3 regions of the Streptomyces sp. NPDC042002 genome follow, and region 3 is predicted to be linked to each of the others. Evidence: riboswitches for the same ligand, from Rfam matches in the RefSeq annotation. Region 3 holds a riboswitch; each other region holds the start of a gene.
What was found. Region 3 has a riboswitch for cyclic di-AMP ahead of ACZ6KY_RS12165 (M23 family metallopeptidase). Riboswitches for the same ligand answer to the same signal wherever they lie in the genome.
Positions count from the first base shown of each region.

Region 1 (7,053 bases), on a different contig from region 3:
GGTTGTGGCGGAAGAGGTGCGAGTAGAAGTACTTGACCGCGAACTCGGCCCGTCTTTCCACGACCGCGAAGCTGGATCTGAGTATTTCGGGGTCCACTGCGTGAATGTAGGGAGGTGTCGAGAGGCGGAGTCAAACAGTCGGCCATGTCAGGACAGCCTGGGGCGAAGTGGGCGGGGGAGGCCTCCGTCGCTACCGTGCACTCCTGACCGCGCGTCCCAGGCGCCGCCGAACGCCAGGCGAACGCCGCTTGATCGTCGCCTGATCGGCCGCTGCCTGAACGCCGGCCGGCCGCTGCCCGATCTCCGCCCGCTCGGCGTCCGATCACCGGCCGTGCGCCGCCCGATCACCGGTCGGCCCGGAGTCCCCGGCCTCCTGCGGATACGGTCGAGGAGTGACCGAGCACGAAGCCTCCGCCAGCGCCGCCCCCGAACTCTTCACCTGGGAGTTCGCCACCGATCCCTACCCGGCCTACGCCTGGCTCAGGGAGCACGCGCCCGTGCACCGCACCCGGCTGCCCAGCGGGGTGGAGGCCTGGCTCGTCACGCGGTACGCCGACGCCAAGCAGACGCTCGCCGACCAGCGGCTGTCGAAGAATCCCGCGCATCACGACGAGCCCGCGCACGCGAAGGGCAGGACCGGGATTCCCGGGGAGCGCAAGGCCGAGCTGATGACGCACCTGCTGAACATCGATCCGCCGGACCACACCCGGCTGCGGCGGCTCGTCAGCAAGGCGTTCACTCCCCGGCGCGTCGCCGAATTCGCCCCACGGGTGCAGGAGTTGACGGACCGGCTCATCGACGACTTCGCGGCCAGGGGCTCGGCCGACCTCATCCACGAGTTCGCCTTCCCGCTCCCCATCTACGCCATCTGCGACCTGCTCGGCGTCCCGCGTGAGGACCAGGACGACTTCCGGGACTGGGCGGGGATGATGATCCGGCACGGCGGCGGGCCGAGGGGCGGGGTCGCCCGGTCCGTCAAGAAGATGCGCGGGTACCTCGCCGAGCTCATCCACCGCAAGCGCGAGGCGCTGACCGCGGAGCCCGCACCGGGCGAGGACCTCATCTCCGGGCTCATCCGCGCCTCCGACCAAGGCGAGCACCTCACCGAGAACGAGGCCGCCGCCATGGCCTTCATCCTGCTGTTCGCCGGGTTCGAGACCACGGTCAATCTCATCGGGAACGGGATGCACGCCCTCCTCACCCATCCCGGGCAGCGGGCGCGTCTCCAGGACTCTCTCGCGGCCGGGGAGAGCGGGCTGCTGGAGACGGGCGTCGAGGAACTCCTGCGCTACGACGGGCCCGTGGAACTGGCCACCTGGCGGTTCGCGACCGAGGACGTGCGGATCGGGGGGCAGGACATCGCGGCCGGCGACCCCGTGCTCGTGGTCCTCGCCGCCGCCGACCGTGACCCCGAACGCTTCGAGCGGCCGGACACGCTCGACCTCGCGCGGCGTGACCTTCAGCACTTGGGCTACGGCCACGGCATCCACTACTGCCTGGGCGCCCCGCTGGCCCGTCTGGAGGGGCAGACCGCGCTCGGCACGCTCCTCAACCGCCTTCCCGACCTGCAACTCGCTGGAGAATCAGCCGATTTGCGCTGGCGTGGTGGGCTCATTATGCGCGGATTGCGCACGCTTCCTGTGGAGTTCACCCCGGTCAAATAGTGCTTGATCGGTTCATCGGCGACCCTTCGGAACCCCCGTCGAGGGAGTTCTTCCGAATACCGGAAAGGGCACCCTTCCGGCTACCGGAACATGACGCTCCATCAAATCTGTGATCTTCACGTGATCTGTACTGCATCGACTTGTGACAAGTGATCGAGTGCGGCTACCTTCACCCATCAACGCGGCGGCTCCGCTTCAGCACTTCGCAGGAGCCGCGGTGGTCCCCCGCTGTCACGCGAAAGGCTTCCGCATGCTCTCCGGGAACGGCCGTCACCGTCGCCCTCGTCAGGCCCCAGCCCTCGTCGTCGCCGCGGGGGTGACCGGATCGGCCATCGTCATCCCGTTGCTCGCCGCGTCGGGTGCGAGCGCGGCCGACGGGACCACCTGGGACCGGGTGGCGCAGTGCGAGAGTGGCGGCGCGTGGAGCGCCGACCAGGGCAACGGGTACTACGGCGGGCTCCAGCTCGACCAGGCGGACTGGGAGGCGTACGGCGGTCTCGAGTACGCCCCGAGGGCCGACCAGGCCAGCCGCTCGCAGCAGATAGCCGTCGCCGAGAAGCTGCTCGACGACCGGGGCCTCGCGGCCTGGCCGACCTGCGGACCGCTCTCCGGGCTCAGTGAGGGTTCGGCCGGGGTCCAGGTCGACACGGGCGTGGCCGACGGCTCGTCGAGCGCCGGGAGTGACGCTGGTTCGTACAGCTCATCCGGTTTGTCTACTTCGCCCAGCTCATCCCCTTTGTCGAACCTGGCCGGTTCGAGCGATTCGGCCGACTCCTCGGGCGCGACCGACAGCACCGCGAAGCCTGACGCCTCGCCGAGCCCCAGCGCTTCGAGCCGAGCGACCGACAAGAGTGACGAGTCGGGCAAGTCCGGACAGAAGGGCGCCTCTTCGAACGCCTCCGACACCGCGAGTGCGGGCACCGGCCGCCATCGTGGCGGAGACGCCACGGGGAGCGCGACCGGCAGCCCTGCCGACAGCGCCACGGGGCGGCACGCGTCGAGCACCCCGGGCCCCTCGGTGACCCCGAGCGACAGCGTCGACAACTCGTACGTCAGCACGAACCTCTGGAACGTTTCCGACGTCCTCGGCCTCGAAGGCGGATGGGGTGGCCAGTCCGCCGCGGACAGCGGGGCGACCGACGCCGGTCCCGGCCTCATCGTCCCCGGTCGGAGCATTGCCGTCACCGCCGAAACGGTGCAGAACTAGCGGGAGTTCACGTCACGGTTCGCTGTGGAATGTCCGGTTTGGTGCAACTGAGAGATGGGTCTCAGAAGCCCTGATCGTCTTTGATATTCCGCCGATCGACTGCTTACGGTCGTGACCGCTCGCCACAGCGGGCCCCGACGGTCACAACGCCGAATCCTGCCAGCGGCCGTACGGGAACAGTCGTCGCGTCATGCGCCGTAGGCAGGAGCGGGGGACCCAAGGTAGGCGCCGGGACCGGGAGTTGAGAGACACCCGGGAACGGCTTGGGGTTAAGTCGCGTGTCGGACGTCCTGGAGACGGGACCGACGGCACGCGGCCGGGCAACTCAACCGGCCCGAACCCGACAGCTCACCTCGCAGGCGTCGGTGAGGGGATCACTCCATGCTGTTTTCCAGCAAGGGCAAGCACCGTCGTCCGAACAAGGCCACCCGCGTCGCCGCGCTCGCCGGTGTCACCGGTGTCGCCATCGCCGCCCCGCTGATGGTGGCCGGCAACGCCTCCGCCGCCACCGCCTCCGAGTGGGACGCCGTCGCCCAGTGCGAGGCCGGCGGCAACTGGTCGATCAACACCGGCAACGGCTACTACGGCGGCCTGCAGTTCTCCGCCTCCACCTGGGCCGCGTACGGCGGCACCGCCTACGCCTCCACCGCCGACCAGGCCTCGAAGTCGCAGCAGATCACCATCGGTGAGAAGGTCCTCGCCGCGCAGGGCAAGGGCGCCTGGCCGACCTGCGGCACCGGCCTGTCGAGCGCCGCGTACAGCGGTGGCACCTCGACCCCGTCGACCCCGTCGACCTCCTCCGGATCCTCCTCGTCGAGCGGCTCGCAGAGCGCCACCACCACCCGTACGACGGATCAGGCCGCCTCGCGTTCCGCGGAGCGCCCCGCCGCCCAGAAGACCGTCACCACCCCGACCGGCAAGAAGGTCAAGAAGGGTGACGGCGAGTACAAGGTCGTCAAGGGCGACACCCTCAGCTCGATCGCTGAGAAGAAGCACGTCAAGGGCGGCTGGCAGAAGCTGTTCAAGCTGAACAAGGACATCGTCGCCGACGCCGACTTCATCTACCCGGGCCAGCAGCTGCACCTCGGCTGAGCGCGGCCGCACGCCGGCCCGACGGGGTCGCCTTCGGCGGAGGGCGACCGTGGTCCCGGCCGTGCGCGGCATCGCCCCAGATGCCCCGGCTGAATGACAGCTCATGATGGCTCCCTCGCAGGCCGGGCCTCCACTCCGGAGGCCCGCCGAGGGCCCCCGTCCCCACGGGCTCCCCGCTCCGGTGCGTGTTCCCCCGCACGCACCGGAGCGGGGTTTTTCATTTCTTTTTTTGTTCCGTTCAGGAACAATATGTACTCTCACTTCTGCTCAAGGGGTGGTCGATCGGCTGGCCGATCCCCTCGGGCCGGATAGGCTCATCCCGCGGGGCTGCCAAGCCCCGCATACCCGCGTCACATCCCAGAAGGAGATGCTCGTGCCGTCCATCGACGTCGTCGTAGCCCGGGAAATCCTGGACTCCCGAGGCAACCCCACGGTCGAGGTCGAGGTCGGCCTCGACGACGGCAGCACGGGTCGTGCCGCCGTTCCGTCCGGCGCCTCCACCGGAGCGTTCGAGGCCATCGAGCTTCGCGACGGCGACCCCAACCGCTACCAGGGCAAGGGTGTCGAGAAGGCCGTCCTCGCCGTCATCGAGCAGATCGGCCCGGAGCTCGTCGGCTACGACGCCACCGAGCAGCGCCTGATCGACCAGGCGATGTTCGACCTGGACGCCACCGACAACAAGGGCTCGCTCGGCGCCAACGCCATCCTCGGCGTCTCGCTCGCCGTCGCGCACGCCGCTTCCGAGGCGTCCGACCTGCCGCTCTTCCGCTACCTGGGCGGCCCGAACGCGCACCTGCTGCCCGTTCCGATGATGAACATCCTGAACGGCGGGTCGCACGCCGACTCGAACGTGGACATCCAGGAGTTCATGATCGCCCCGATCGGCGCGGAGTCCTTCTCCGAGGCCCTGCGCTGGGGCACCGAGGTCTACCACACCCTCAAGTCCGTCCTGAAGTCCAAGGGCCTGTCCACCGGCCTCGGCGACGAGGGCGGCTTCGCCCCGAACCTGGACTCCAACCGCGCCGCGCTCGACCTCATCCTCGAGGCCATCAAGCAGGCCGGTTACGTCCCCGGCGAGCAGGTCGCGCTCGCGCTCGACGTCGCCGCGTCCGAGTTCTACAAGGACGGCAAGTACGAGTTCGAGGGCAAGTCCCGCTCGGCCGCCGAGATGACCGAGTACTACGAGGAGCTCGTGGCGGCCTACCCGCTCGTCTCCATCGAGGACCCGCTCTTCGAGGACGACTGGGCCGGCTGGAAGGTCCTCACCGACCGCCTCGGCGACAAGGTCCAGATCGTCGGCGACGACCTGTTCGTCACCAACCCGGAGCGGCTGGCCCGTGGCATCGAGGAGGGCACCGCCAACGCGCTGCTCGTCAAGGTGAACCAGATCGGTTCGCTGACCGAGACCCTCGACGCCGTCGAGCTGGCCCAGCGCAGCGGTTACAAGTGCATGATGTCCCACCGCTCCGGCGAGACCGAGGACGTCACCATCGCCGACCTGGCCGTCGCCACCAACTGCGGCCAGATCAAGACCGGTGCCCCGGCCCGCTCCGAGCGCGTCGCCAAGTACAACCAGCTGCTGCGCATCGAGGAGATCCTCGACGACGCCGCGGTGTACGCCGGCCGCTCGGCGTTCCCCCGCTTCAAGGACTGACCCTCACCGGCTCAGGAAGCGTCCTCCGTACGTCCCCGCACCCGGTCCCGTACCGTGTGCGGGGACGTACGCGTGTGACGGGCCCGTACGACGGGCCAGTACTGGGGAGGCGGGACTCATGGCCGTGAAGGACCGGGACCGGTTCTCCACCTCGACCAGGCTGAAGCTGCTCGGCGAGCAGACGGCGGCCCGGGTCTACCGCTCCCAGACCAAGCGGCAGGCGCGCCGCTCCCGGCTGACCGGCCGGGCCGCGCTGCTCGCCCTGGTCCTGTGCTCCCTGATCGTCGCCCTCGCGTACCCGATGCGGCAGTACGTCTCCCAGCGCGCCCAGGTCGCCGACCTGGAGCGGCAGCAGGAGCAGGCCGGGCAGCGGGTCGAGCAGCTGCGCGACCTCAAGGCACGCTGGCAGGACGACGCGTACGCGAAGCAGCAGATCCGGCAGCGGCTGCACTATGTGATGCCGGGCGAGACCGGCTACGTCGTGATCGACCCGGACGCGGCGAAGCAGGCCCGCGCCGAACGGGGCACCGCCGACCGCCCCTGGTACACCAATGTCTGGGACGGCGTGGACAAGTCCGACGCCGCCGACCAGTGACGACCCATGAACTGACCAGAAAGACACGTGACTCACGGCATGGAAACGCCTCCGCCGACCACCCCGCGCACCGAGCCCACCGACGCCGACGTCGAGGCCTTCAAGCAGCAGCTCGGCCGGCCGCCGCGCGGCCTGCGCGCGATCGTGCACCGCTGCCCCTGCGGTCAGCCGGACGTCGTGGAGACGGCGCCCCGCCTCCCCGACGGGACGCCGTTCCCGACCACGTACTACCTGACGTGCCCGCGGGCCGCGTCCGCGATCGGGACGCTGGAGGCCAACGGGGTCATGAAGGAGATGACCGACCGGCTGGCCACCGACCCCGAACTGGCCGCGGCCTACCGCGCCGCCCACGAGGACTACATCGCGCGCCGTGACGCCATCGAGGTCCTGGCGGGCTTCCCGAGCGCGGGCGGTATGCCGGACCGGGTGAAGTGCCTGCACGTCCTGGTCGCGCACTCGCTGGCCGCCGGGCCGGGCGTCAACCCGCTCGGCGACGAGGCCATCGCGATGCTGCCCGAGTGGTGGCGCAAGGGTGCGTGCGTCACCCCGGCCGGACCGCCCTCCGGCGACGGGTGGCAGGTGTCGACGTCCGGAGAGGGCGCCGACGCCGGCTGGTTCGCCTTCAGGCCCGTCGAGTCCGGCGAGTCCACCGAGTCCACCGAGTCCGGCGAGTCCGGCGAGGACGGCCGGTGACCCGCGTCGCCGCCGTCGACTGCGGTACGAACTCCATCCGGCTCCTGGTGGCCGACGCCGACCCGGCGACGGGCGAACTCGTCGACCTGGACCGGCGGATGACCATCGTGAGGCTGGGCCAGGGCGTCGACCGCACCGGCCGGCTCGC
Region 1 covers NZ_JBVJCT010000030.1:91,256-98,308, forward strand. The annotation lists gene ACZ6KY_RS31900 (globin domain-containing protein) at 1-97, opposite strand, end outside; gene ACZ6KY_RS31905 (cytochrome P450 family protein) at 393-1,664, shown strand; gene ACZ6KY_RS31910 (transglycosylase family protein) at 1,915-2,871, shown strand; cyclic di-AMP (ydaO/yuaA leader) riboswitch at 3,055-3,248, shown strand; gene ACZ6KY_RS31915 (transglycosylase family protein) at 3,253-3,963, shown strand; gene eno (phosphopyruvate hydratase) at 4,331-5,617, shown strand; gene ACZ6KY_RS31925 (FtsB family cell division protein) at 5,736-6,212, shown strand; gene ACZ6KY_RS31930 (DUF501 domain-containing protein) at 6,252-6,905, shown strand; gene ACZ6KY_RS31935 (Ppx/GppA phosphatase family protein) at 6,902-7,053, shown strand, end outside.
Region 1: linked by a shared signal. The riboswitch ahead of ACZ6KY_RS31915 (transglycosylase family protein) and the one ahead of ACZ6KY_RS12165 (M23 family metallopeptidase) in region 3 are both predicted to bind cyclic di-AMP.

Region 2 (7,053 bases), on a different contig from region 3:
CTGGCGCTACGGAGCCGGGGAGCTGCGCAGGTCGGTGTCGAAGGCGGCGTTCACGGAGGCGGTGCGGAGACTGTTGCCCGCGGTGAACCCGGAGGACCTGGTCCCGGCCGACGCCGGGGTCCGCGCCCAGGCGGTCCTGCGGGACGGCACCCTGGTCGACGACTTCCTGATCAAGGAGGGCCCGCGGACCGTGCACGTACTGAACGCGCCGTCCCCCGCGGCCACCGCCTCCCTCCCGATCGGCCGTGAGGTCGCCCGCCGGGCCCTGGCGGCCCTGGCAGCGGCCTGAGCGCCCCACCCGGCGACGACGGGCCGTTCCTGGACCCCGGCGCCGCGAGGGACCTCCCGCCACCGCCGACCCGCCCGCACCGCGACTGGGCACCCGGCACGGCAAGGGCTCACCCGTCATCACGATGAGCCGCCCAACGGCCGCCCGCCCGGCCCGCGACCGCCGGCCACCGTCACGGGCCTCCCGGCGTCGCGAGGGCTGCCCCGGGCCCCCGCCACCACGGAGGGGGCCACCCCGCACCCCGGCGCCCGTAAAATCGACCCCACTGTGTCTGATTTCCTCGACTCCACCGAAGAGACCCGGCCCGCCTCCGCCGAGGACGGCTCGCCGCGTCACCACCGCGCCAAGGGCGAGCCCCGCTTCCCCCACGGTCCTCAGGCGGATCCCGCCGGCTCGCACTTCGAGCGGCGGATCCGGAGTTTCCAGCCGCGGCGGAGCCGGGTGACGACCGGACAGGGTGAGGCGTTGCAGCGGCTGTGGCCCAAGTGGGGTCTGGACATCGACGGACAGCGGACGATCGACCTGGCGGAACTGTTCGGGACGGACAGCCCCGTCGTGCTGGAGATCGGCTTCGGCATGGGTGAGGCCACCGCGCAGATGGCGGCCGATGACCAGAAGACCGGAATCCTCGCCGTGGACGTGCACACACCGGGCCAGGGAAATCTGCTCAACCTGGCCGAGCGGAGCGGCCTGTCCAACGTGCGGGTCGCCAACGGCGACGCGATCATCCTGCTCCGCGAGATGCTCCCGCCCGAGTCCCTGAACGGCCTGCGCGTCTACTTCCCCGACCCCTGGCCCAAGAAGCGGCACCACAAGCGGCGGCTGATCCAGCCGGAGTTCCTGGATCTCGCGGCGACCCGTCTCAAGCCGGGCGCCCTCGTGCACTGCGCGACGGACTGGGAGCCGTACGCCGAGCAGATGCTCGAAGTGCTGAGCGCGCACCCCGACTTCGAGAACACGCGGCCGGACGGCGGTTTCGCGCCCCGTCCGGAGTTCCGGCCCCTCACCCGTTTCGAGGGCCAGGGACTGGACAAGGGTCATGTGGTGAACGACCTCCTCTTCCGGCGCGTACAGCATCGAGACCAGCACACCCCGGGCGACTGACCCGCACACCCTCCCGCGTTTCCGGGAATTCCCGGTGACTCCGGTTGGCGTCGCGGGCCACGCCCTCCCTCGTTAGGGTCAATGCCGTGGCCATCCATCCTCCGTACGCGACACAGCCCGGCGCTCCCGCCGGACCTGCGCCGATACATCCGCACTGGTGGCAGCGCAGATGGGTACGCTACGGAGCGCTGATCACGCTGCTCGCGATGTCGGGTCTGGTGATCCTCGCCCTCGTCCGCGAACAGACCGGTACCGAGGGCTTCCTGGTCGGCCTCGGACTGGCCGTGTTCCCCGTGCCGGTGCTCATAGCCGCGTTCCGATGGCTGGACCGGGTCGAGCCGGGCCCCTGGCGCAACCTGCTCTTCTCCTTCGCCTGGGGCGCCTGCGCCGCCGCGCTCATAGCGATCGTCGCCAACAGTTTCGCGACCCGGTGGATAGCGATGGCGACCGCGGATCCGTCCAGCGCCGACACGCTCGGCGCGACCGTCATAGCGCCCGTCGTCGAGGAGTCGGCGAAGGCGGCGGCCGTCCTGCTGGTCTTCCTGTTCCGCAGACGGGACTTCACCGGGATCGTCGACGGTGTCGTCATCGCCGGGGTCACCGCCACCGGCTTCGCCTTCACCGAGAACATCCTCTACCTCGGCACCGCCTTCGGCACCGACCGGCTCAGCGGGGGGAGCGGGCTCACCTCCGTCACCGCCGCGACCTTCTTCGTCCGCGTGGTGATGTCGCCCTTCGCGCATCCGCTGTTCACCGTGCTGACCGGCATCGGCTTCGGCGTCGCGGCGCTGTCCGCCGAGCGCCAGCATGTGCGGCGGGTGCTGCTGCCGCTCACCGGACTGCTGCTCGCGATGGGTATGCACGCGGTCTGGAACAGCTCGTCGGACTTCGGCGAGTTCGGGTTCTTCGGCGTGTACGCCGCGTTCATGGTGCCCGCGTTCGGGCTGCTGACCTGGCTGGTCGTCTGGACCCGGCAGCGCGAGCTGCGCACCGTGCGCACGGAACTGCCCACGTACACCGCCGCCGGATGGCTGGGCGCGACCGAACCGTGGGCCCTCGGCTCGATGCGGGCACGACGGCTCGCCCGCGAGTACGCCGGCCATCACTTCGGGAAGCCCGCGGCGCGCTCGGTGGCGGAGTACGAGGCGTACGCGACCTCGCTGGCGTTCCTGCGCCACCGGGGGCGCCGGGGCCGTGCGGGCGCCGACTTCGTCGTACGGGAGCGCGAGTTGCTCGACGAGCTGTGGCGCCGCCGGGAGACCGCCCGCCCGGCCCTCGCCTACGCGGCCCGCGCGACGACACCGCTGCCCGTGCCACCACCCTGGCCGGGCCAGGGGTACGGGTACGTCACTCCCCCCGCGCAGCCGTACGGGCCACCGGCGCACGCGCCGGCGCCGGCGCCGTATCCCGCGTACAACCCGTACCGCTCCTAGCGCTCGTACCGCTCGTACCGCTCGTACCGCTCGTACCGCGGAACGGTCCCCGCACCCCCGGAAGACGCGAGCACCGGCGCGCACCACCGGCTGCACGCGGCACTACCGGTCGGCACCGGTGGTACCGCGCCAACGGCTCTTCGGCGCTTACGCCGACGCGTTCGACAACCGTGTCAGTTCCTCGTCCGTCAGCACCAGATCGGCGACTCCCAGCAGCGCCGGGAGCTGCTCCACCGTGCGGGCGGAGGCGATCGGCGCGGCGACGGTCGGCTGTGCGGCCAGCCAGGCGAGGGCGACCGTCGGGACCGCGACGCCGTGGGCCCCGGCGATCTCGTCGAGGGCCGCGAGGACCTTCGGCCCGCGTTCCGTGTCGAGGTGCTTGGCCGCGCCCGCTGCCCGGGGCGAGTCGACCGTCGTTCCGGGGCGGTACTTGCCGGTGAGGAATCCGGAGGCGAGCCCGAAGTACGGGACGGCGGCCAGACCGGCCCGGGAGGCGATGTCCCGCAGAGGCCCCTCGTAGGTGTCGCGCGAGACCAGGTTGTACTGCGGCTGGAGCGCGACATACCGCGCGAGACCCTCGCGGTCGGAGAACTCCAGGGACTCCTGGAGCCGCTCCGGCGAGATGTTGGAGGCGGCGATGTGCCGCACCTTGCCGGCCTTCACCAGCTCGTCGAGGGCGCCGATGATCTCGTCGACCGGCACCTCCGGCTTGTCGAAGTGCGTGTAGTAGAGGTCGATGTGGTCGGTGCCCAGGCGGCGCAGCGACGCGTCGGCCGCGGCCTTGATGTTGGCGCCGGACAGCCCCGGGTACGCGGGGTGCTGGCTGACCTTGGTGGCGACGACGATGTCCGCGCGGTTGCCACGGCTCTTCAGCCACTTGCCGATGATGGTCTCGGACTCGCCGCCCTCGTTGCCCTCGATCCACGCCGAGTAGGAGTCGGCCGTGTCGAGGAAGTTGCCGCCGGCGGCCGCGTAGGCGTCGAGCACGGCGAAGGACCGGGTCTCGTCGGCCGTCCAGCCGAAGACGTTGCCGCCGAGGGAGAGCGGGAAGACCTCGAGGTCGGACGAACCGAGCTTGCGAAGAGAAGTCATGTACGGGATCAACACCCCTCCCGGACGCAGGTATTCCGCACTCGTCCCGGACGGGGCCGGTGCGGCGCACCAGGGCCGACCGCACCTGCCTGACCGGCGGCCCTGACGTCGGGGGGGGTGACGTCAGGACCGCCGGAGATCAGGGGATCAGGGGTTGAGGCCCTTGCTCTGCAGCCACGGCATCGGGTCGATGGGGGTGGCTGCGCCGCCGGGGTGCACTTCGAGGTGCAGGTGCGGCCCGGTGACGTTGCCCGTCGCGCCCACGCGCCCGATGACTTCACCCGTGGCGACCTTCTGGCCCACGCTGACGCTGATCGACGACTGGTGGCAGAACCAGAGTTCCGTACCGTCGTCGAGGGTGAGGACCGTGCGGTAGCCGTACGAGCCCGCCCAGCCGGCCTGGGTGATGGTGCCGTTGTGGATCGCCTTGATGAGCGTGCCGGTCGGCGCCGCGAAGTCGAGTCCCGTGTGGTAGCCGGAGGACCACAGGGCACCGGCCTCACCGAAGCGGGAGGTCAGGGTGTACGACGAGGTCGGCAGCGTGTAGCTCTTGGCGAGCTGGGCGAGGCGCTCGGTCTCGGCCTTCGCCTTGGCCGCCTCCTCCGCCTTCTTCTTCGCCGCGTCGGTCTTGGCCTCGGCCACGTCCGCGTTCTTCTTCACGGCGGCGGTCAGGGCGGCCTGCTGCGTGGTGCTGTCGGCGTGGGCCTGCTGCGACTGGGCCTGCTGCATGATGCGGGCGCGCAGCGCCTCGCCGGCGTCCGTGGCGCCCTGGGCCGTGTCGGCGCTGGTCAGGCCGACGCTGGTGAGCGGAGTCGTGGAGCCCTTGGGGGTGCTGGATCCGCCGTGCGATATCAGGGCCTCGGCGGAGTGGGTGACCGACGACAGGTCGGGCAGCGAGATCGAGACGGGCGCGTTGCCCGGCGCGGCGCTGGCGATACCGCCCCCGCCGACGGCGGCTATGACACCGACGCCGAGAACCGTGGAGCTGCGGGCGAGTCCTCCGCCGCGCTGCTTGCCCGTGCGGTGCCGGCCGCGGACCGGGGGAACGGAATCCTCGGTGGGGTTCCACTCCTCCCAGGGTCCCTCGTCCTTGCCATAGCCGAAGGTATGCGTGTCATTCGGCGTGAACGAGGTTGGCTGAGCGGGCCGGTTGGACGCCACGTGGGCGCACTCCTTTCCTTCCTTGCCGCCTACCGGGTTAGCTGACGGGTTCGGAGCAGGAAGGTCTCCTACGCGCGTACGGCCACCGTGTTTCCACAGCGGAATACGCTCGATTCACCCCAAGTTGATGGTTCCCCGGTTCCCTCGCGGGATTCGGCGCGTGCGCACGGAGCCACCTCTTGTGACGGCTGTAACGGCCGCGCTGCGTTATCGAACGTTAATAGATTCAGGCACCGAATTCCAAGCTGTTCGGACTGATCATTAACGGCTTCTGGCCAGGACTTTGGGGTCATGAGCGATGAAAAACGGGCGAGTTGGCCAAACCTCGTCGACACGGATTCGCTTGACGGTACATCAGTTGCCATGCGGAGGGACACTGTCCGATCACCGCTCGTGACCATGCCCGAAAAGGCCGTGCGCGTTGTGCGCGAAAGGCTTCCCTGACCGCGCGGAAATCACGTCACCGAGCACGCGTCAAAAGCGCCGGACGGCGAGCAGCGCCATGTCGTCCGTCAAAGCACCGCCGGTATGCCGGCGGACAGCCTCGGAGAGGGCGACCAGCAGCGCGTCGGGACCGGAAAAGACCTGTCCGGCCAGCCACGCGGCCGGATCGTAGAACGTCCCGCGCGCATCGCGGGCCTCGGACAGCCCGTCCGTGTACAGAAGCAGCATCGACCCGCGCGGGAAGCGGTCCTCGACCGCCCGGTCGGGCCAGGTTCCCAGCTCGCCCATCCCGAGCGGCAGCGCGAAGGGCTCGGCGGCGAGGGTGACGAGCGTGCCGTCGGGATGCAGGAGCAGGGGCGGCGGATGGCCTCGGTTGACGATGCGGACGACGTCCTCGTCGTGCGGGATCTCCACGAGGACGGCGGTGGTGAACTCCTCGAACGCGTCAGGGCTCTCGTGCAGGGTGCCCGGGCGCGTCAGCGCCCGCTCCAGGCGCCGGGCGACCCCCTCCAGGGTCGCCTCCTGCTCCGCGGCCTCCCGGAACGCGCCGACCACCACGGCGACGGCGGCCACGGCGGTCATCCCCTTCCCCCGTACGTCCCCGACGACGAGCCGCACGCCGTACGGGGAGTCCTGCACCGCGTACAGGTCCCCGCCGATGAACGCGTCCTCCTGCGCCGCCTCGTACCGGGCCGCGACATCGAGGCCGTCGATCCGCGCCGCAGGCTCGGGCAGCACGGCGCGCTGCGCGAACTCGGCGATCTCCCGGACGGAGGCGAGCCGTTCGTCGCCGCGCCGGACCAGGATGTTGATGAGGACGGCGAGGACGGCGGCCGTCGCCACGGTGGCCGTTTCGGTGACCGCGTCGACATGCAGGACGATGCCGAGCACGCAGTGGACCACGAGCACCGCGGCGACGGCGAGGACGCCGGTGAGAACCGTGCCGCGCAGCGAGTAGAGGGGCGCGGCGACCAGGGGCGCGGCCGTGAAGAAGGGGGCCGCGGTGTAGTCCCCCGGGGTGAAGTAGTCGTAGAAGATCCCGGCGACGACGAGCAGCGCGGGCAGGGTCCTGACGAAGGCGCGCGCGACGGAGATCCTGCGGGGAACCGCTGCCGCCGGACCGGGCAGTGCGGCACTCCCGAGCCCGCGGGCACCGGGCGACCGCCCGTCCGCCCGGTCAGGGAGTTCTCCGGCTCGCTGCTCACCTCCTGGCTGCCCCACCCGTCCAGAAGACCCGGAGCGCGGGCGGCGGGCGACCGGTGTGGCCCGACCGGGGGACGGCGCCGATCGCCCGGAGGGACCGGGGGATATCCGGCCCGGAGAACCGGGCCGGGGGAAACACCAAGGGCCGGAACTCGTGAATCCGAGTTCCGGCCCTTGGCCTTGAGTAGCGGGGACAGGATTTGAACCTGCGACCTCTGGGTTATGAGCCCAGCGAGCTACCGAGCTGCTCCACCCCGCGTCGTTAAGACCAGTGTACGCCATCCGCGGGACCCGAAGCACACGCGTTTAATCGCGCCCCTTCAGCGG
Region 2 covers NZ_JBVJCT010000064.1:260-7,312, reverse strand. The annotation lists gene lhgO (L-2-hydroxyglutarate oxidase) at 1-289, shown strand, start outside; gene trmB (tRNA (guanosine(46)-N7)-methyltransferase TrmB) at 557-1,393, shown strand; gene ACZ6KY_RS40970 (PrsW family intramembrane metalloprotease) at 1,480-2,826, shown strand; gene ACZ6KY_RS40965 (aldo/keto reductase) at 2,974-3,918, opposite strand; gene ACZ6KY_RS40960 (M23 family metallopeptidase) at 4,066-5,079, opposite strand; cyclic di-AMP (ydaO/yuaA leader) riboswitch at 5,091-5,248, opposite strand; gene ACZ6KY_RS40955 (PP2C family protein-serine/threonine phosphatase) at 5,554-6,744, opposite strand; tRNA gene ACZ6KY_RS40950 (tRNA-Met) at 6,912-6,985, opposite strand.
Region 2: linked by a shared signal. The riboswitch ahead of ACZ6KY_RS40960 (M23 family metallopeptidase) and the one ahead of ACZ6KY_RS12165 (M23 family metallopeptidase) in region 3 are both predicted to bind cyclic di-AMP.

Region 3 (7,053 bases):
GCGTGCGGTGCCGCCGTCGCGCAGCACCACGTCGGCCTCCCAGTGAGCTGGGTACTCGTGCCGGTCCGACGAGGTCTGCATGGGGCCCAGAGTACGGCTCGCGTACGACAACGGCGCGAGGCAGTCTGAGGGTGACGGACGCCGGAGCGGGGCCGCGGACCGACACCGCGGCGGGCGGAACCCGGGACCGTCCGGGCATGCCTCACGATATGGAACACTGGTCTAGACAACCTGGAACACCCGAAGGGCAGCATCACATGGCTGAGCGCCGCGTCAACGTCGGCTGGACCGAGGGCCTCCACGCCCGCCCCGCCTCCATCTTCGTCCGGGCCGCCACGGCCTCCGGCATCCCCGTGACGATCGCCAAGTCCGACGGCAACCCCGTCAACGCGGCCTCCATGCTCGCGGTCCTCGGCCTGGGCGCCCAGGGCGGCGAGGAGATCGTCCTCGCGTCGGACTCCGAGGGCGCGGACGCCGCTCTCGACCGTCTGGCGAAGCTGATCGCCGAGGGACTCGACGAGCTCCCCGAGACCGTCTGAGCCCACGAGGCACCCAGGACACACGCGGCTGGGCCGCGCCGCCCTTCCCCCGGGTGGCGCGGCCCAGCCGTTTTCCGTACTCCGCTCAGGAATTCTCCCGGTGACACGCGGGGCCCTCGTGCCGTGGTCCCGGGAATAGCGCGCGCCGAAATTCCGGACACGCGAATAAAAGGGCATCAGAAATGAGGCCCTGCCGAATATCCCTCTTTGTATACGGCGCCCGTGTTAATGACGCAGGCCCGTCATGTTTACGGGATGTTGCGAACTTCTCACACGGTCCGGCCGCTCGCCGCCGGGAAATCGGAGCCGGTGCACGGCCGTCGCGCGCTCGGTGTGCAGCGCCGTGATCGCGCGGGCCCGCTCGCCGTCGCCGCGGGCGACCGCGTCCACGATGCCGCCGTGCTCGGCCCAGGACTCCGCGGGGTTGGCCGGCGCCTCCACCGAGTACATCCAGGCGATCTTGTGCCGCAGCTGGGCGAGCGTGGAGGTCAGCGCGGGACTGCCGGACGCCTGTGCGAGCGTCTCGTGGAACCAGCCGCCCAGCGAGCGCAGATCCTCGCTGTGGCCCCTCCTGGAACGCTCCTGGCCCAGCCTGACCAGGCCTCGCAGCACCTTGAGGTGGGCCTCCGTACGCCGTTGGGCGGCCCGCGCGGCGCCCAGCGGTTCCAGCAGCATGCGCATCTCCAGGAGGTCCGCGGCCTCCTGCTCGGTGGGTTCCGCGACGCACGCGCCCGCGTGCCGGCGGGTGACCACGAAGCCCTCGGCCTCCAGGGTGCGCAGCGCCTCGCGCACGGGGACGCGCGAGACGCCGTAGCGCCGCGCGAGCAGTTCCTCGGTGAGCCGGCCGCCGCGCTCGTAGACACCCGCGACGATGTCGTCACGGATCGCCGTGCATACCGAGTGCGCCGGAATACGCATGACCGACCTCCGCTTTAATCCCCGCGAAACGCCATCGATTGACGCTTGTTCAGTGACTCTATTGCAGGAAGCCTGAATTTCCGATGGCGGGCCTGAATCCATGGATATTTTTTGGACAGACGGCCTCCGGAAACGATGATGCCCCGGCTCGGTGAGCCGGGGCATCGAAAGCGGTGAAGAAGCCGCGAAGCGGTCGTCAGACGTTGACTCCGTGCGAGCGCAGGTACGCGACCGGGTCGATGTCCGAGCCGTACTCCGCGGTCGTACGGGCCTCGAAGTGGAGGTGCGGTCCGGTGGTGTTGCCGGTGTCCCCGGAGAGGCCGATCTGCTGCCCCGGAGTGACCGCCTGCCCCACCGACACCCCGATGGACGACAGGTGGCCGTACATGGTGTACGTGCCGTCGTGCATCTTGATCACGACTTGATTGCCGTAGGCGCCGCCCCAGCCGGTCGTGACGACGGTGCCGGAGCCGACGGTGTGGACCGAGGTGCCGTACGCGGCGTGGAAGTCGACGCCGGTGTGGCTGCCCGAGGACCAGAGGCTGCTGCTGGCCTGGTAGCCGGTGGAGATGTACGAACCGGTGATCGGGATGACGAACGTGTTCAGGCGCTTGCGCTCGGCCTCACGGGCGGCGCGCTCCTTGGCCTCGCGGGCCTTCGCGGCCTGCTCCGCGGCGTGCTTGCGCGCGGTCTGCTCGGCCTGCTTCCGCGCGGCGGCCTCGTCGGCGGCGCGCTGCTGCGCGAAGGCCTGGGCGTCGATCTGGTCGGCGACCGAGTCGCCGAGCGTGACGGCCTGGGTCAGCCCGGTCTGCTCGACGGAGGATTCCGCGGCGAACGCGGGGGCGGCCAGGGTTCCGATCACACCGGTGGTGGTGAGCGCCGCGACCCCGACGGCGGTCTTGGTCGTGCTGTGCACGCGGCTCTGACGACGATGCTTGCCGGTGCCACAAGAGAACGCCATGTAGGGGCTGATCCTTTCCTTCCCTCTCGCCTACCGGGTTAGCTGACGGGTTCGGAGCAGGAAGGTCTCCTACGGACCCCCTCCGGGGAGGGCGTCCGATTCACCCCAGGGACTACGTGTGGGTCCCCGGCTCCCCTGACTCGCGCCATAGGGGGACTCGGCGATGACTGTCCGGTGCCGCGGGCGCGGCGCACTGCGTGACGAACAGCCGGACCGACGCTAAACGCGGCATCATTCGAACAACAAACAGATCACGATTTTTGTAACGCATCCCACAGAGCAGAAGGGCAACTCCCGCACGAATGCGGACATCTTGGGGGCGGGGTCCGGGAAAAGAGAAGGCCCTGGCGACTCTTCAGTCATCAGGGCCCTCTTCGGTCGCACGGGCTCTACTCGGCGGCCACCACGCTGACTTCACCGATTCCGAGGGCCCTGACCGGCTCCTCGATCTGTGCCGCGTCGCCCACCAGGACGGTCACCAGACGGTCCATCGGGAACGCGCTCACGGCGGCCGCGGTGGCCTCCACGGTGCCGGTGGCGGCCAGTTGCTGATAGAGCGTCGCCTGATAGTCGTCCGGCAGGTGCTGCTCGACCTGGTCCGCGAGCGTGCTCGCGACGGCCGCCGCCGTCTCGAACTTGAGGGGCGCGACACCCACCAGGTTCTGCACGGCGACATCGCGCTCCGTGTCGGTCAGCCCTTCGGCCGCGAGGGTGCGCAGCACCTTCCACAGGTCGTCGAGCGCCGGACCCGTGTTCGGGGTGTCCACCGAGCCGCTGATGGCGAGCATCGCGACGCCCGTGCCGTCCGGCGCGGAGCGCAGGACCTGGCCGAACGCCCGTACGCCGTAGGTGTAGCCCTTCTCCTCGCGCAGGACGCGGTCCAGGCGCGAGGTGAGGGTGCCGCCGAGGCAGTAGGTGCCGAGCACCTGGGCGGGCCACACGCGGTCGTGCCGGTCGGCGCCGACCCGGCCGATGAGCAGCTGGGTCTGGACGGCCCCGGGGCGGTCGACGATGATCACGCGGCCGGTGTCGTCGGCGCTCACCGGCGGCACGGGGCGCGGCTCGGCGGACGAACCCGTCCAGGAGCCGAGCGTGTCGCCGAGCAGCTCGTCGAGGTCGACACCGGTCAGGTCGCCGACGACGACCGCGGTGGCCGTGGCCGGGCGTACGTGCTTCTCGTAGAAGGCGCGTACGGCCGCCGAGTCGATGTTCTGGACGGTCTCCTCGGTGCCCTGGCGCGGACGCGACATACGCGCGCTCGCCGGGAACAGCTCCTTGGAGAGCTCCTTGGCGGCACGACGGGCGGGGTTGGCCGTCTCGTGCGGGATCTCGTCCAGCCGGTTGCGCACCAGCCGCTCGACCTCGCTGTCCGCGAACGCGGGGGCCCGCAGGGCGTCGGCGAGCAGGCCCAGGGCCTTGGCCAGGCGCGAGACGGGCACTTCGAGGGACAGCCGTACACCGGGGTGGTCGGCGTGCGCGTCGAGCGTGGCGCCGCAGCGCTCCAGTTCGGCGGCGAAGTCCTCGGCCGAGTGCTTGTCGGTGCCCTCGGAGAAGGCGCGCGCCATGATCGTGCCGATGCCGTCCAGGCCCGCTGGCTCGGCCTCCAGCGGCGCGGCGAGGATGACCTCGACGGCGACGACCTGCTGGCCGGGGCGATGGCAGCGCAGCACGGTCAGACCGTTGTCCAGGGTGCCGCGCTCGGGGGCGGGAAACGCCCACGGCTTGGGCCGGCCGCCCTGGGGCTGCGGGTGGAAGTCCATGGTGGCGAGCTCGGTCACTTCGCCGCCTCCTCGTCGGTCTCGTCGGCGGAGTCAGCCGCGTCGGCGGCTTCGGCGGTGGTCGGCTCGTAGACGAGCACCGCGCGGTTGTCGGGGCGCAGGCGGGCCTTGGCGGCCTCCTGGACCTCCTCCGCCGTGACGTCGAGGACGCGCTGCACGGCGGTCAGGGCGAGCTGCGGGTCGCCGAACAGGACGGCGTACCGGCACAGTTCGTCGGCACGGCCCGCGACGGTACCGAGCCGGTCGAGCCACTCGCGCTCCAACTGGGCCTGCGCGCGCTCCATTTCCCCGGCCGTGGGGCCCTCCTCGGCGAACCGGGCGAGCTCCTCGTCGACGGCGGCCTCGATGACCGGGACCTCGACGTCACCGGACGTCTTCACGTCCAGCCATCCCAGGGAGGGCGCTCCGGCGAGCCGCAGCAGGCCGAAGCCGGCCGCGACGGCGGTGCGGTCACGGCGTACGAGCCGGTTGTAGAGCCGGGAGGACTCGCCGCCGCCGAGGACGGTGAGCGCCAGGTCGGCCGCGTCGCACGCGCGCGTGCCGTCCTCCGGAAGCCGGTAGGCGGCCATCAGGGCGCGCGCCGGGACGTCTTCCTCGACGACCTCGCGCAGCTGCTCGCCGATGACGTCGGGCAGCGAGCCGTCCCGCGGGGCGGGCTTGCCGTCGTGCCCGGGGATGGAGCCGAAGTACTTCTCGACCCAGGCGAGCGTCTGCTCCGGGTCGATGTCTCCGACGACCGACAGGACCGCGTTGTTGGGCGCGTAGTTGGTGCGGAAGAACGCGCGGGCGTCCTCCAGGGTGGCCGCGTCCAGGTCCGCCATCGACCCGATCGGGGTGTGGTGGTAGGGGTGGCCCTCGGGGTACGAGAGCGCGGTGAGCCTCTCGAACGCGGTGCCGTACGGGACGTTGTCGTAACGCTGCCTGCGCTCGTTCTTGACGACGTCGCGCTGGTTCTCCATGGACTCGTCGTCCAGTGCCGCGAGCAGCGAGCCCATGCGGTCGGCCTCCAGCCAGAGGGCGAGCTCCAGCTGGTGGGTGGGCATGGTCTCGAAGTAGTTGGTGCGCTCGAAGCTCGTCGTGCCGTTGAGCGAGCCGCCGGCGCCCTGGACGAGTTCGAAGTGACCGTTGCCGTGGACCTGCTTGGAGCCCTGGAACATCAGGTGCTCGAAGAGGTGGGCGAGTCCGGTCCGGCCCTTGACCTCGTGGCGCGAGCCGACGTCGTACCAGAGGCACACCGCGGCGACCGGGGTCAGATGGTCCTCGGAGAGCACCACGCGAAGGCCGTTGGCCAGGCGGTGCTCGGTCGCTGTCAGGCCGCCGGAGCCTGCCTCAGCTGTGGCCGTGTGACCCATGGGCATGTACGTCCCTTCGATCGCGGAACTGCGTCATTCCTGTCGGTCCTGCCACTGTATGCAAGCGCGCGGACGGCTGGCGAAGTTCCCGCACCTCGTACGCCGAGAGCGAGACTTACGCGTGTCCCTGACACACCCCGGAGAACCCTCCGAGAACCACCGCGGACGCGTTCGGGGGCCGCCGGGTACGGGGCTCGACGGCCGCTCGGGAGGGGTCTCGACGGCGCACGCGGAGCGCGCCCGGGGGGCGCTACGGACGGGTCGCGGTCGGCGTTGTCAGTGGGGCGGTCCACAATGGTGCGCGTCAGAACCCGTTCATGCCCCGGCAGAGACTGTGAAGGAGCCGCAGCAGCGATGGCCCGCCGCAGCACGAAGACCCCGCCGCCCGACGACTCGTACGAGGAGAAGATCCTCGACATCGACGTCGTGGACGAGATGCAGGGCTCCTTCCTCGAATACGCGTACTCGGTCATCTACTCGCGAGCCCTGCCGGACGCCCGCGACGGCCTCAAGCCGGTGCACCGTCGCATCGTGTACCAGATGAACGAGATGGGCCTGCGCCCCGACCGCGGCTATGTGAAGTGTGCCCGCGTCGTCGGCGAGGTCATGGGCAAGCTGCACCCGCACGGCGACTCGTCGATCTACGACGCCCTGGTGCGTCTGGCGCAGCCCTTCTCCATGCGGCTGCCCCTGGTCGACGGCCACGGGAACTTCGGCTCGCTCGGCAACGACGACCCGCCGGCCGCGATGCGTTACACCGAGGCCCGGATGGCCGACGCGACGTCGCTCATGACCGAGTCGATCGACGAGGACACGGTCGACTTCACGCCCAACTACGACGGCCAGGAGCGGGAGCCGGTGGCCCTCCCGGCCGCCTTCCCGAACCTCCTGGTCAACGGCTCCTCCGGGATCGCCGTCGGCATGGCCACCAACATGCCGCCGCACAACCTCGGCGAGGTCATCGCCGCCGCCCGCCACCTCATCCGGTACCCGGGCGCCGACCTCGAGACGCTGATGAAGCACGTCCCGGGCCCCGACCTGCCCACCGGCGGCCGGATCGTCGGCCTCTCCGGGATCAGGGACGCCTACGAGACGGGCCGCGGCACCTTCAAGATCCGTGCCACGGTGTCGGTCGAGGACGTCACGGCGCGCCGCAAGGGCCTCGTCGTCACCGAACTGCCCTTCACCGTCGGCCCGGAGAAGGTGATCGCCAAGATCAAGGACCTGGTCGGCGCGAAGAAGCTCCAGGGGATCGCCGACGTCAAGGACCTCACCGACCGTGCGCACGGACTGCGCCTGGTCATCGAGATCAAGAACGGCTTCGTGCCGGAGGCGGTCCTCGAACAGCTCTACAAGCTGACGCCGATGGAGGAGTCCTTCGGCATCAACAACGTGGCACTGGTGGACGGTCAGCCGCTCACCCTGGGCCTCAAGGAGCTGCTGGAGGTCTACCTCGACCACCGCTTCGACGTCGTGCGCCGCCGCAGCGAGTTCCGCCGCACCAA
Region 3 covers NZ_JBVJCT010000006.1:122,216-129,268, reverse strand. The annotation lists gene ACZ6KY_RS12180 (bifunctional acetate--CoA ligase family protein/GNAT family N-acetyltransferase) at 1-81, opposite strand, end outside; gene ACZ6KY_RS12175 (HPr family phosphocarrier protein) at 258-539, shown strand; gene ACZ6KY_RS12170 (GntR family transcriptional regulator) at 765-1,457, opposite strand; gene ACZ6KY_RS12165 (M23 family metallopeptidase) at 1,654-2,418, opposite strand; cyclic di-AMP (ydaO/yuaA leader) riboswitch at 2,431-2,591, opposite strand; gene ACZ6KY_RS12160 (M16 family metallopeptidase) at 2,808-4,196, opposite strand; gene ACZ6KY_RS12155 (M16 family metallopeptidase) at 4,193-5,548, opposite strand; gene ACZ6KY_RS12150 (DNA gyrase/topoisomerase IV subunit A) at 5,903-7,053, shown strand, end outside.